2 regions of the Syntrophomonas curvata genome follow, and region 1 is predicted to be linked to the other one. Evidence: predicted binding sites of a transcription regulator. Region 1 holds the regulator's gene; the other holds the start of a gene.
What was found. Region 1 encodes CtsR, which represses protease genes until heat stress. Its sites were predicted from a motif close to AAGGTCAANNAAGGTCAAAT; they were not measured.

Region 1 (6,220 bases):
AGTCGGGGTTTTGCTCCGGCTTTTCTTTTTAGCCTGGAGGGAAGCGGCTGGGTTTACCTGGGATTCCTGATAGGGATTGCTGTTGTAACCGGCCGAGGCTTCTCCGCCTAAAAGCAGCATGACCTGCTCCCTGACCTGCTCCAGCCTTACTCCCATGGATATCAAGACCTGGCCTGACACCCCTTCCTCTTCCCGGATTAAAGCCAGCAGCAGATGTTCGGTGCCCACATAATTGACCCCCTGCAAGCGGGCCTCGTCAAAAGCCAGGTTAAACACCTTCTTGGCCCGGGGGGTGATGGGCAGATCACCGGCCGCTCTTTCCGCATTGGCATTATCTTCGCCGATCAGGCGGGTGATTTCCTGACGCACCTTTTCCAAGTCCAGTCCCATATTTAAAAGCGCCCGGGCGCCTACTCCTTCACCTTCCCGGAGCAGTCCCAGCAGTATATGTTCGGTGCCGATAGCCGGGTGATTAAGCTGCCGGGCTTCTTCCTGAGCATGAATAACGGCATTTCTTGCCCTCTGGGTAAATCTTCTAAACATATATAACTCCTCCTTTCGTTTATCGAACGGTTTTATGCCAACCATTGATTATACAGATTATCACCGATTTTTTTAAAGGTTTTTCGTCCGGTTAATTCTGATGAACGCACCACGGCCGCAATTTCGTACCCCAAAGGCATGACCGGCAGACATGCAGCCTCAGTGCTAATCTGCGCCTGGTTACTTCTTGTTCAATGCTCCCTGGTGGCGGCGAGTCTTTCCTTTATGACCTCGGCGCGTTTTATATCGCGATGGAAGGCATCCATTTCCTTGCCCGCCTTCTTCTGCAGGTGGGCAGGGCGGATGGCAATCACCAGTTCATTGAGGGCGAAGGGTTTTATTCTGGCCAGTATCCCCAGGTCAACTCCCAGCCTTACATCGGATAGGAGGGCCATCGCTTCATTGGAATTAATTACCCGGGCACTGCTCAGTATTCCATAAGCCCTGCCTACACGGTCCTCAAGCTGGTATTGCATATCTTCCTTGAGCCTTTCTCTCAACAATCTTTCCTGCTCGGTAATCCGTTCGGTTATGCCCGTTAGATTATTAATGATATCTTCCTCGGTCTGGCCTAGGGTTACCTGATTGGAGAGCTGGAAAAAATTCCCTATAACTTCGGTCCCTTCCCCATATATGCCTCGTACGGTCATACCCAGCTGAGCGATATTGTGAAAGATCTGGCTGGTCTGCCCGCTGATGGCTATAGCCGGCAGGTGGAGCATAACTGAAGCCCGCATTCCGGTTCCAACATTAGTGGGGCAGGAAGTAAGGTATCCCCTTCTTTCGTCAAAGGCAAAATTCAGGTGCTGTTCCAGGTCATCATCTATCTGTTGAGCCTGGCGGTAACACTCCTGCAGTTGCAAACCGGGCAGAAAGCACTGGATACGCAGGTGATCTTCCTCGTTTATCATTATTACCAGAGAGCCGTCCTGATTAGTCAGTACACCCCGATACGATTCATCCGATTCTGCATGCCCGGGGCTGATCAGATGCTTTTCCACCAGCATTTTCCGCTCCAGAGCGGTAAGCTGGTTAAAGGTAAGCAATTCCATTTCCCTAAGATTGGGGATGGTGCTTTTTTTCCAGGCATTCTCTATGGTCTGCAGGCTCTTTTTCCCGCTCTCCCGGTCAAGTATCTGCGGAAAAGGGATCAAGTCAAGATTCCTGGCTAAACGCACCCGGCTGCTTATTACTATGTCAGACTCCGGACCTTCATCAGCAGCCATCCAACGGACAAAACTGCTGTTCAGTAAATTATCGGCTTTCATTGTCCTTCCCCCTAACCTAGCTTTTTCTCTATATCTTTGATTGTATCCCTGATTTCTGCTGCCTTTTCATAATCCTCAGCCGCAACCGCCTGTTGCAGTTGTTGCTTCAGGGTTTCAATTTTTTTCTTCACCATGACCTTTTCTCCTCCCCGAGCGGGTACTTTGCCAACATGCTCACTATTACCATGAACCCTGCGCAGAGTAGGATCCAGCTCCTTTTCAAAAGCGGTGTAGCATTCGGAACAACCTAACCTGCCGGTATTCCTGATATCATTTAAGCTCATACCGCAATTGGGACAAATCCCTACCGGTAATTGCGCCTTTACATCGGGAAGATTAAAATTGCTTCCAAACAGACTGCCCAACAAATTGGGTATAGAGAAATTATTGGCCACATCAAACATAAAAGCCCCTTTCTGGGCTGCACATGCTTCGCATAAATGAGTCTCCACTTTTTTGCCGTTATACATCTGAGTAAGATGAACCGTTGCCGGTCTTTGTTTGCACTCTTCGCAATACATGCCCATTCCTCCTTTGAAGTAACGAATTTGTTTATACTCATAACTTTTTATTTGCTGTTTCTGAACTCAGTTGGTATCGGTATAATCGGCCAGCACAACTCTAAGCTGCTTAAATAAATGCTTTCTATATTCGGGTGACATATCTTTAAAAGCACAGGCGATAAGATGCTGAAGTATTTCCCCCTGGCTCGCCGTAATTGCTTTTTCCTGCAGCAGTTCATCTATCAATGTCATCAATTCATCTTTGCCGGCATTTTCTTCATCTTCCAGCTGATACCTGGTGATACGGACAAAACCTTTGCCGCCACGGCGGCTCTCCGTAAGGTAGCCCTCAAATTCGGTGAATCTGGTGCTGATAACATAGGTTACCTGGGAAGGAACGCAACCAAAGGTCTCCGCCAGCTCTGATCTTTGAATCTCAATCTGTTTGTCATCACTGCGCTCAATCAATACTTTAAGGTATTGTTCAATTCGGTCGGCCAGGCTTTTTTTCATTACCTCGTCCCCTCTTTGACTTTAATTGACTATATGTTTTAATTTTACTACTGATTTTTAAAATGTAAATAGCTATGTTTAAACATCCTTGACTAAATTTAACTAAAAGGCCCTTATATATTTTAGCCAGATATGCAGATTAATATGACCAGAATATAAGACAGGCCCCTGGCTATAAGGTTTAGCGCCAGGGGCCTGTTGTCTTAACAGGTCATTCCCAACCAAGCTCGATTTTACTTCCTTCTCGTATAGGAGTGGTAAAACCAGCCGCTTCCCCGTCTACTTTTATGAGCAGTTTAGCATTGACGGCCGGTTTGACTTCTATGACCTTGAATATATCGCTTAAGATAGCCCCGCCTTTATCCCGGTTTAAGGTTATGCGGGCACCGTCACGGATTTCATCATGGATTGCAGCTGTCTGACCATCGATTTCTATACCGGCGCCTTTGCCGGGAAGCCTTACTTCCTCACCATTGACATTAACATTGATGCCCCAATAGTCTGTACCGTCCAGCAGGTCTTTAATAGAGGGGCGCAGCGGTTTGCGGCTGTAAGTTATATCGGCGCCGGGCTCCACCTGTTGCTTGACCCCGGCCTTTAAGCCGTTGACCTGAACCTCAACCGGCATCCAGGTAACCGTGATTTCCCGGTCGTCCAGATAATAGCGGTAGGTTTGCTCCCGCAGCCAGTAGTCGTCTAGTCCGCTCAGGCGCAGGATATTATAAACACTGTTTACGTTGGCAAATTCAATCCTGGCCCGATCCGGTATGGGAGCATCAGGATCAAAGGGTTCTCCGTTCACGGTTATTACCGGTTCCAGCTCATATAGTTCACCGTTAACCTTTACCTGACCTTTGATGCCTGGTACCAGGTCTCTTCCGGTCAAACGGGCTCCTTCACCATCCCGGCCCGGCGTGAACTCAATGCTGTCCCCATCCTGGAGCCTGGTTTCCAATGAACCGGATTCGCCATTTACCCTGATCAGGGGAGCAGTTCCCATGCTTCCCTTTATTACCTTGACAAAGCCATTGATTTCGATGGTTTTGCCCATGCCAGGCTTACCATAGAGGTTATTAAGGGATATGCCTGAGCTCAAAAGAGCTGCGGCTACGTTGAGTTCACCCATGTTCCAGAGGGCGGTTTCCCTTCCGTTTACCGATACCTTGATGAAGGGTATGGGGGGAATAGTAAAGTAGTTGTAAGCTATACCAAGAGGGGTGATACCCTGGGGGCCACTCAGAAAGCCTTTGTCGGTATGGATATAATCCAGATTCTGTACCGTCCTTATACCCACCCGGTTGGCAGGGATACCGAGTTTATTTGCCAAGCTGGTGGTCAGGGAAGGAGTGAGGCTTCCTCCCCCCACGCAGACTACCGCATCAGGTACCTTTTGATTAAGGCCGGTAATGACATGGGCTATCTCACTGGTCATTTCGTCTACCAGCGGTTGCAGTTCCCGGCACAATTCCTGACTGGGCATAAGCTGCCGGTTATTGAGGATATCAGCTATTTCAACCTGATCTTGCACCGTCAGGCACCGTTTGGTGCTCTCGGCAGTATCAAAATCAAGCAGATAGCGGGCGGCCAGGTATTCGGTCAATTCATCGCCAGCGGTAGGTACCATGGCATAAGCAAATACCTTGCCTTCTTTAACCAAAGCGATGTCCGAGGTACCGGCGCCGATATCCACCAAAGCCAGATTTAACAGGCGCATCGCAGGCGGTATCGCCACTGCTAAAGCTGCAATCGGCTCTAAAGTAAGGCTTTCGATTTTAAGTCCCGCCCTTTTGAGGGAGGAAAACAGGCTGTCCACCACCACCCGGGGCAGAAAAGTGGCAATCACCTCAACTGCTATTTCGTTTCCCACCTGCCCCTGCAGTTTACTGATAGCCTGGCCTTCCAGCGAATACTCCATCACGCTGTATCCCACACAAAAATAACTATTTCGGCCCCTAGCCCCCTGTTCTTCTTGGGCCAGCTTATACTGGGCTTTATGAACCGCCTCGATCTCCAGGGCCCTTACTTCTTCGTTGCTTATCTCGGTCAAAATCGAGCGGCTCTTACGGCATTGCCCCGGGGAAGTCTTTAATGCCTGCCCTGCCGCAGCTACCGCCGCCGATTCCAGTTTAATCTGCAAACGCGCTTCCAGAGTGTCCTTAATCTGTTTTATAGTGGCGGCTACAGCCTCCACATCGTGGATCTGCCCATCCATCATGGCTCGGGTACTATGCTCCAGCATTTCTGCATCAACAACCTTATAGTGGTGGTCGAGCTTCTCCATAACCAAACCAATGATTTTTCTGGTTCCGATATCTAAAGCAAAAACCCGGGTTTTATCCATGGTAATCCCCCTCTCACCTTACAACCTTATCCCTGCTCCGGGCCAGGGCGACGCAGACTATGTTTTTGCCTTAAAACCTTAAGGGCAAAGGCGGGCAAGGCTAACTGCCTCCTAAAGCGTGCCGGTTCGGTAAGTAAACGATAGAACCACTCCAGGTTTAATTTAATAAAAAGCTGTGGTGCTCGCTGTTTGACACCGGCAATGACATCAAAACTGCCTCCCACCCCCATGCACACCGGCACTTTTAGAAGTTCCCGGTTCCTGTTCAGCCAGTATTCCTGCTTGGGGGCTCCCAGAGCCGCAACCAGGATATGGGGTGATTGCGCATTGATGTCGGCAATAATGCCGGGTTCATCGTGGGACGAGAAATAGCCGTCCCGACAGCCGCATACCGTCAGTCCCGGATAGAGCTGTTGAAGATTCCGCCCAGCCTTTAGAGCTACACCCGGAGCTGCCCCCAGCAAATATATTTTCCATCCCTGGGCGGCAGCCCGGGAGCAAATATTTATCAGCAAATCAATGCCGCTTACTCTTTCCTTTTGCGGGTAACCCAGAGTCCGGGCTGCCCATACGGTTCCTATGCCATCCGCCGTCACCAGACCAGCCTGGTTAATTATCCGGCGCAGTTCCTTTTGCCGGCCAGCCTGATAAATAATCTCGGCATTAAGGGTAACCACCTGTTTGCAGCCTTGGGCCTCCTGATTAACCATTTGGGTTATCACCTCCAGGGCTGCCGGCATATCCACCAGGTGTACTTTACAACCTAAAATATTTACCGTTGCCATATCTTCAAAATCCATTGTAAATAGTAAATCTCCTTTTACCTAGGATTAGCCTTACCCGTTTCTATTTATTCCCCTGATCAGCCGGTTTTTCCTCCTTCACACCCTGCCGACAGCCAAAAAAAAATCCCGCCTGGCGGCGGGTTTTATCGGTTACCCTACGCTACCTACCTGGTCGATGGCGGCCTGGGTAGTTTCGTCTTCGGCCTGAACTATTTTTTGCAGGGATTCATAGGCTCTGGTCACAGTGATCAGTTCAACCATTTCCTT
Region 2 (6,220 bases), 100 kb from region 1:
CTGCTCCTGATTCACATTTATACCTACGCCAATAATAACCGCCGGTCCATAGCTCTTGGAAGTCATGCTCTCCGCCAGGATACCGCAAACCTTTTGCCCGTCTATAATGATATCATTAGGCCATTTGATGCCTGCGTTACACCCACTTATTCTGCACAGGCTTTCTGCCACCGATACCCCGGCCAGCAAGGTAAGGTGCGGTATCTCCCTAATGGCAATGGAGGGCCGCAAAATTATCGACACCAGAATCCCCCTACCCGGCGGGCACTCCCAATAGCGACTGCGCCTGCCTTTGCCTCTGCTCTGGGATTCGCTCATTACCATAGTCCCTTCACCGGCGCCACTGGCGGTCATTAGCCGGGCAATCGAGTTGGTAGAAGATAGCTGGTCATAATGGTAGATAGTCTTTCCTGCCAATTGTATGACCCGCCCCTGGTAGAATCGGATTTTAAAAGCATCAGCAGCAGCGCTTCGCACCCAGCAGCGGATTGGGGAGTTAAAATTTTGGTTATTATTAAACTTGTCTGGCAAATTAACCACCCCTGCTTCAACATCACCCATAGAAAGAGAGAAACCTTTCTCATAACACTTCCTTTTAAATATAAGGTGATGTACTCTGTAGCAATTATAAGCCAAACCAGCTTTAAAGGAAATTAATCCGCTACTACATTAATAATCAGTTTAGCCAGTGCGATAGCGGTAGCGGTAACTACCGCTATAAATAATAGTATCGGCCATAAATGCTGCGGGCTGAAAAGCCGCCTACTCAATTATGGCCAATACATCCCCTTCGCTTACTTGGTCTCCGACTTTAACCCTGATTTCTTTGACTGTACCAGAGAACGGACAATAGATAGGGTTTTCCATCTTCATAGCTTCGATAACGATTACTTCATCATCTTCATTAACTTTTTGGCCTGCTTTTAGATTAAGCTCCAATATTTTTCCGGATAAAGGGCTCTCAAAGTTTGCCATTGCTTTTAACCTCCATTAATTTTTGAAATATCTTTCCCCAAATCCGGTAAAAAATCCTCATAGTCTGATTATCCCCAGCCCATATTGCTACCCATCCACGCATACATATGCCAAAAGCCATAAACAACGTTTATGGCTTTTGGCATATTACTTATAATTTTCTCGGGAACACAGCTGTGAACTAAGACTCACTAATAATGGACCCCTCACAAGGACAACGATATGTGCTTCACACATAATAATGGAGCGGGAAAAGGGGTTCGAACCCTCGACACCCGGCTTGGGAAGCCGGTGCTCTACCACTGAGCTACTCCCGCACCAAAGTTATTTTATAACAGATGAAGACCGGAGTCAACCTGCCCCCTTGAAAGCAATTACTGGAGGCATAAAACAAATGTGTTATTTGCTCGATTTAGATGCAGACCTCGGCGCGGGCATAAACAAAACGGCTCCCCACATTGTGAGGAGCGCGAATTGCATGCAGGCGCAGCCTGCTAGTGCGAGCGTTCATAAGGACAAACTCTCAAACCCGCATGAAATAAGGAAAACCGGCAGTAAACAGATGAATATTACAAAGCTAAATACGGCCACTAACCTTCCATAGTTAGTGGAAGGTTAGTGGCCGACGAATTGTATACCTCTAATATTTCCCTAAATAAATCCATAGGATCCATTTCCAAAGCGTAAGCATGATGTATAAGCAATTCAACACTAATCCAGTTTTTCCCTCGCTCAAGGTTTGCCAAGTGTCTTTGAGAAATCCAAGGAACGTTGTTGAAAATTTCTGCACTTCGTTTCTCAATAAAGCTTTCTCTACTGTGATAAGGCTTTCCAAGTAATTTGCGCTTTTCTGCTAACATTGTTCCGATATCAACCAATAGGCGACTATACTCTTTTTTCTCTGCCATTTCCCAGTCCTTAATATGCACCATGGTGCATTGAAATATGTTGTATCCATGATAATATAAAATCAAACACAAAGCAATAGCTTTCGTGTAAAAAAACTACTTAGGAGGACAACCTATGAAAAAAGACACATTAAAATTTCGAGTTCGAGCGCTACGTACACTTGCTTCACCTTATAGTAAAGATGATGAAGACGAAAGCACATTCGAAACAATCTATTACCTTCTGGTAAACATGAAGGATTTACCTGTTAACATTCCTATGGATGTGAACCCTCGTGTTCCCAAAATGACCACCAATCCAGCTAAGAACCTTAGGGCTGCGGTCGTGGAGCCTGAAACGGACTTTTATCTAAACAATCGCGGTATTGTTATTTCAGCCAAATCACTTGCATTCGACTCCGCAAGTTCAATTGTTACTGTTGATTTAGGGGATCAATCCGAAGATAGCGACAGGAGTCTGTTCGGCATCCTTGATGGTGGGCATACATACAAAGCCATCATTGATCAGCGGAGTAAAATTCCAAATGATATTGAAAAATATGTGCGTATGGAAGTAATCACCAATGTTCAGAATGTCACACGATTGTCAGATGCAAGAAATACGTCTGTACAGGTAACGGATATTGCGCTTTTTAACTTGGACGATAAGTTTGAGAATATTAAAAAATCTATTCAAAATCAGCCATATGCAAATATGATTGCATACAAGGATAATGAAAACAAGGAAATCGGCATAGCAGAGCTACTTCGTTTAATGTATGCTTTTGATATTGAAAGTTTTCCCGATGACTCATCTGCTCCGATTCAGAGTTATTCAGGAAAGGCGCAGGTATTTAAACGTTATAAAGCCGCTTGCGATTCTCCACTTTATTTGTCATTAGTGAAACATATCCCTGATTTGGTATTATTATATGATACGATTGAGCGAGAAATCTCAGAAAAATACAAGGAGTACAAAATAGCTCAGGGTGTTGCAATTCCTAGATTTGGGCGGGTTCGCGGCATAGAGCCTAGTGAAAAAGAAAATGGAGAGAGTCAATCCTTCAATTCTTTTTTTCTGAAGAACGAGATGCAATACAAGACTTCTACGGGATATATCTACCCGATTTTTGGAGCTTTTAGGAGTCTGCTGCAGTTTGATAGTGAAACCGGAGAGGTATCGTGGCTCTTTAATCCCATTGAAATATGGAATGACGTTGGAGTGAGCTTAGCTCAAAACACGTTTGAATCTTTTTCAAATCCCCAGCTCGCAGGAAAGGACAAGCCTCTATGGCTATCAAACTATCGCATTGTTGAAACACAAAGTCTTAGAAAGCTACTAAAGCAAAAAAGTAAAAAATAACACAAAAAAACAGGTTGGTATTGTACCAACCTGTTTTTGTCCTTATGACCACTTAAGGGTCATTCGTAATGGCGGAGCCGACGGGATTTGAACCCGCGATCTTCGGCTTGACAGGCCGATATGCTAAACCGCTGCACCACGGCTCCGCGAATTAAAGTATCCACTATTATTCTAACTGCTGTCGTGATATTCTTCAACACCTGCCAGGAGAAGTGCTCTGCAATCTATTTAACCATGGAAAATCCGGGCCTGCTATGGCCCTTACACCGGCATATCACCTCTTTTCCCATATCTATTTCTCTTGCTGAAGTGAGATATTTAATCAAAAATTCTTTGACTATTATTGACTATTAAGCATCAAGATATTATACTCAGAGACAGCAGGACATATAAATTTTTACCCTTACAAGAGATTATCTGACCATATTTGACCAATGTTTTTTTAATGGGCTTAATTAAGGGAGGTTGTTAAAATGACAAAAGCTTTAGGTATTGATTTAGGCACGACTAATTCAGCCGTTGCAATTATGGATAATGGCAGTCCGGAGGTTATTGCCAATGCCGAAGGAGCCCGGACTACGCCTTCGGTAGTAGCTTTTAAAGGTGAAGATCGGTTAGTAGGACAGATCGCCAAACGGCAGGCGGCACTTAATCCGGAGAACACCTTCTATTCCGTGAAAAGATTCATGGGCAGGAGGTTTAAGGAGGTTGCCGATGAGAGAACCCTGGTTCCTTATAAGGTAGCGGCCGGTAATGATGACGCGGTTCGTTTCAAGGTTAATAACAATCTGGTTTCGCCCGAGGAAATATCTGCTATGGTGCTGACCAAGCTGGTAGAGGATGCTTCCCGTTATATGGGGGAAAAGATTACTGATGTGGTAATTACCGTACCAGCCTACTTTAATGACGCCCAGCGCCAGGCTACCAAGGATGCGGGGAGAATTGCGGGATTAAATGTATTGCGCATTATCAACGAGCCTACCGCAGCCGCCCTGGCTTATGGCCTGGATAGTAAGAACAACCAGACTATCCTGGTCTTCGACCTGGGGGGAGGAACCTTTGACGTATCTATTCTGGAAGTAGGCGACGGCGTTTTTGAGGTAAAATCCACTAACGGCAACACCCACCTGGGAGGAGACAATTTTGATAAACGGGTGGTAGACTGGCTGGCCGATGAGTTTAAAAAAGACTACGGGATCGACCTGCGCAAGGATAAGCAGTCTCTGCAAAGGCTGACCGAGGCGGCCGAGAAGGCCAAGGTTGAATTATCCAGTGTGATGGAGACGCAGATAAGCCTGCCCTTTATTACTGCCGATGCCGAGGGTCCCAAACACCTGGATATGAAATTGACCCGGGCCAAGTTTGAGGACTTAATCCATGATTTGGTTGAAGAACTGAGACTGCCAGTGGAAAACGCTCTAAAAGATGCCCGCCTGACTAAACAGGATATTGAGGAGGTCATCCTGGTGGGTGGTTCCACCCGGGTTCCGGCGGTGCAAAAACTGGTGCAGGATTTAACCGGTAAAGAACCGAACATGGGGGTAAACCCGGATGAAGTGGTAGCGGTAGGCGCTGCTATTCAAGCCGGAGTTCTGTCCGGCCAGGTGAAGGATGTCGTCCTGCTGGATGTCACCCCCCTCTCCCTGGGGGTAGAGACCATGGGGGGTATAATGACCAGGATTATCGAAAGAAATACCACTATCCCGGCACGCAGAAGCGAGGTGCTTTCCACTGCTGAAGATAATCAGCCCGCCGTAGATATACATGTCCTGCAGGGAGAAAGAGAGTTGGCCCGGGATAACCGTTCCCTGGGGCAGTTTAAACTGGATGGAATTCCTGCCGCTATGAGGGGGGTTCCGCAAATTGAAGTGACTTTTGATATTGATGCCAACGGCATTTTAACCGTCAGTGCCCGGGATAAATCCAGCGGTAAGGAACAAAGCGTTACTATCAGTAATTCTTCCAATCTGGATAAAGCGGAAATTGACCGTATGATAGAAGATGCCAAGCAGTATAGTAAGGAAGACCGCAGAAAACGGCAGGAAGCTGAAGTCCGTAATCACGCTGACGGGGTATGCTATAATGCCAGCCGTCAAGTGGAAGCCATGGGAGCAGCAGTATCATCGGCTGAAAAGGAAAAAGCCGAGGCAGCCATTAAAAATCTGCGCCAGGCCTTGGAAGAAAAAGCGCCTGCCTCCCAGCTTGAGACTATGGTGCAGGAACTGGAGGAAATTCTGGCGGGACTGGGAAATGCCAGTGCTGCTGAAAGCGGCCCGACGGCAAGTGATTCCGAGGTTATTGATGCCGAATTTGACGAAAACTAAAACCAAAAGGGGGTCAGGAAGCTATGGCAGTAACCTTTCGTGATTATTACGAGACCCTGGGTGTGCCTCGTGATGCGGATGAAAAGAAAATAAAAGCGGCGTACCGGAAACTGGCTCGCAAATGGCATCCTGACCTCCACTCCGGTAAAGCCAAGGAGCAGGCGGAGGAAAAATTCAAGGAGATCAACGAAGCTTACGAGGTATTAAGTGATGCCGAGAAACGGGCCAAGTACGACACTCTGGGCAGCAACTGGAGAAATGGCGACCAATTTGACCCGGGTGATATGGGCAGCACCTATTACTACAGCACTGATTTTAATCCCGCTGATTTTCAGGGGTTCAGCGATTTCTTCGCCAGCGTTTTCAGCAGCCAGCCGGGGAATCGCCAGCAGGCCAGTTACTATGATGGGCCCATCCGGGGGCAGGATGTGGAGAGTGCAATTGAACTGACTCTGGAGGAAGCGTATCATGGCGGCAATAAATCTCTGCGGCTATCCGCCGGAGAGGTCTGCGGCAAGTGTCATGGTCAGGGAAGATGGGGACGCGCTATCTGTACTCAATGCGGAGGCACCGGTTCCATATCCGCCCTGCGTAATATAGAGGTAAAAATACCGGCCGGAGTTACCGAGGGGAGCTCTATCCGCCTTAAAGGACAGGGAGGAGAGGGTATG

Region 2: a site for CtsR is predicted at 3,641-3,660, ahead of dnaK (molecular chaperone DnaK). Genes of this name have one in related genera too.

Annotation. Positions count from the first base shown of each region.
Region 1 covers NZ_CM129641.1:3,052,293-3,058,512, forward strand. The annotation lists gene ACU70B_RS14135 (ATP-dependent Clp protease ATP-binding subunit) at 1-543, opposite strand, end outside; gene ACU70B_RS14140 (protein arginine kinase) at 735-1,811, opposite strand; gene ACU70B_RS14145 (UvrB/UvrC motif-containing protein) at 1,823-2,332, opposite strand; gene ACU70B_RS14150 (CtsR family transcriptional regulator) at 2,399-2,827, opposite strand; gene pilM (pilus assembly protein PilM) at 3,039-5,168, opposite strand; gene ACU70B_RS14160 (WecB/TagA/CpsF family glycosyltransferase) at 5,195-5,968, opposite strand; gene flgF (flagellar basal-body rod protein FlgF) at 6,104-6,220, opposite strand, start outside.
Region 2 covers NZ_CM129641.1:3,155,847-3,162,066, forward strand. The annotation lists gene ACU70B_RS14665 (biotin--[acetyl-CoA-carboxylase] ligase) at 1-531, opposite strand, end outside; gene ACU70B_RS14670 (acyl-CoA carboxylase biotin carboxyl carrier protein subunit) at 763-975, opposite strand; tRNA gene ACU70B_RS14675 (tRNA-Gly) at 1,218-1,292, opposite strand; gene ACU70B_RS14680 (XRE family transcriptional regulator) at 1,566-1,883, opposite strand; gene ACU70B_RS14685 (AIPR family protein) at 1,999-3,225, shown strand; tRNA gene ACU70B_RS14690 (tRNA-Asp) at 3,295-3,371, opposite strand; gene dnaK (molecular chaperone DnaK) at 3,699-5,549, shown strand; gene ACU70B_RS14700 (DnaJ C-terminal domain-containing protein) at 5,573-6,220, shown strand, end outside.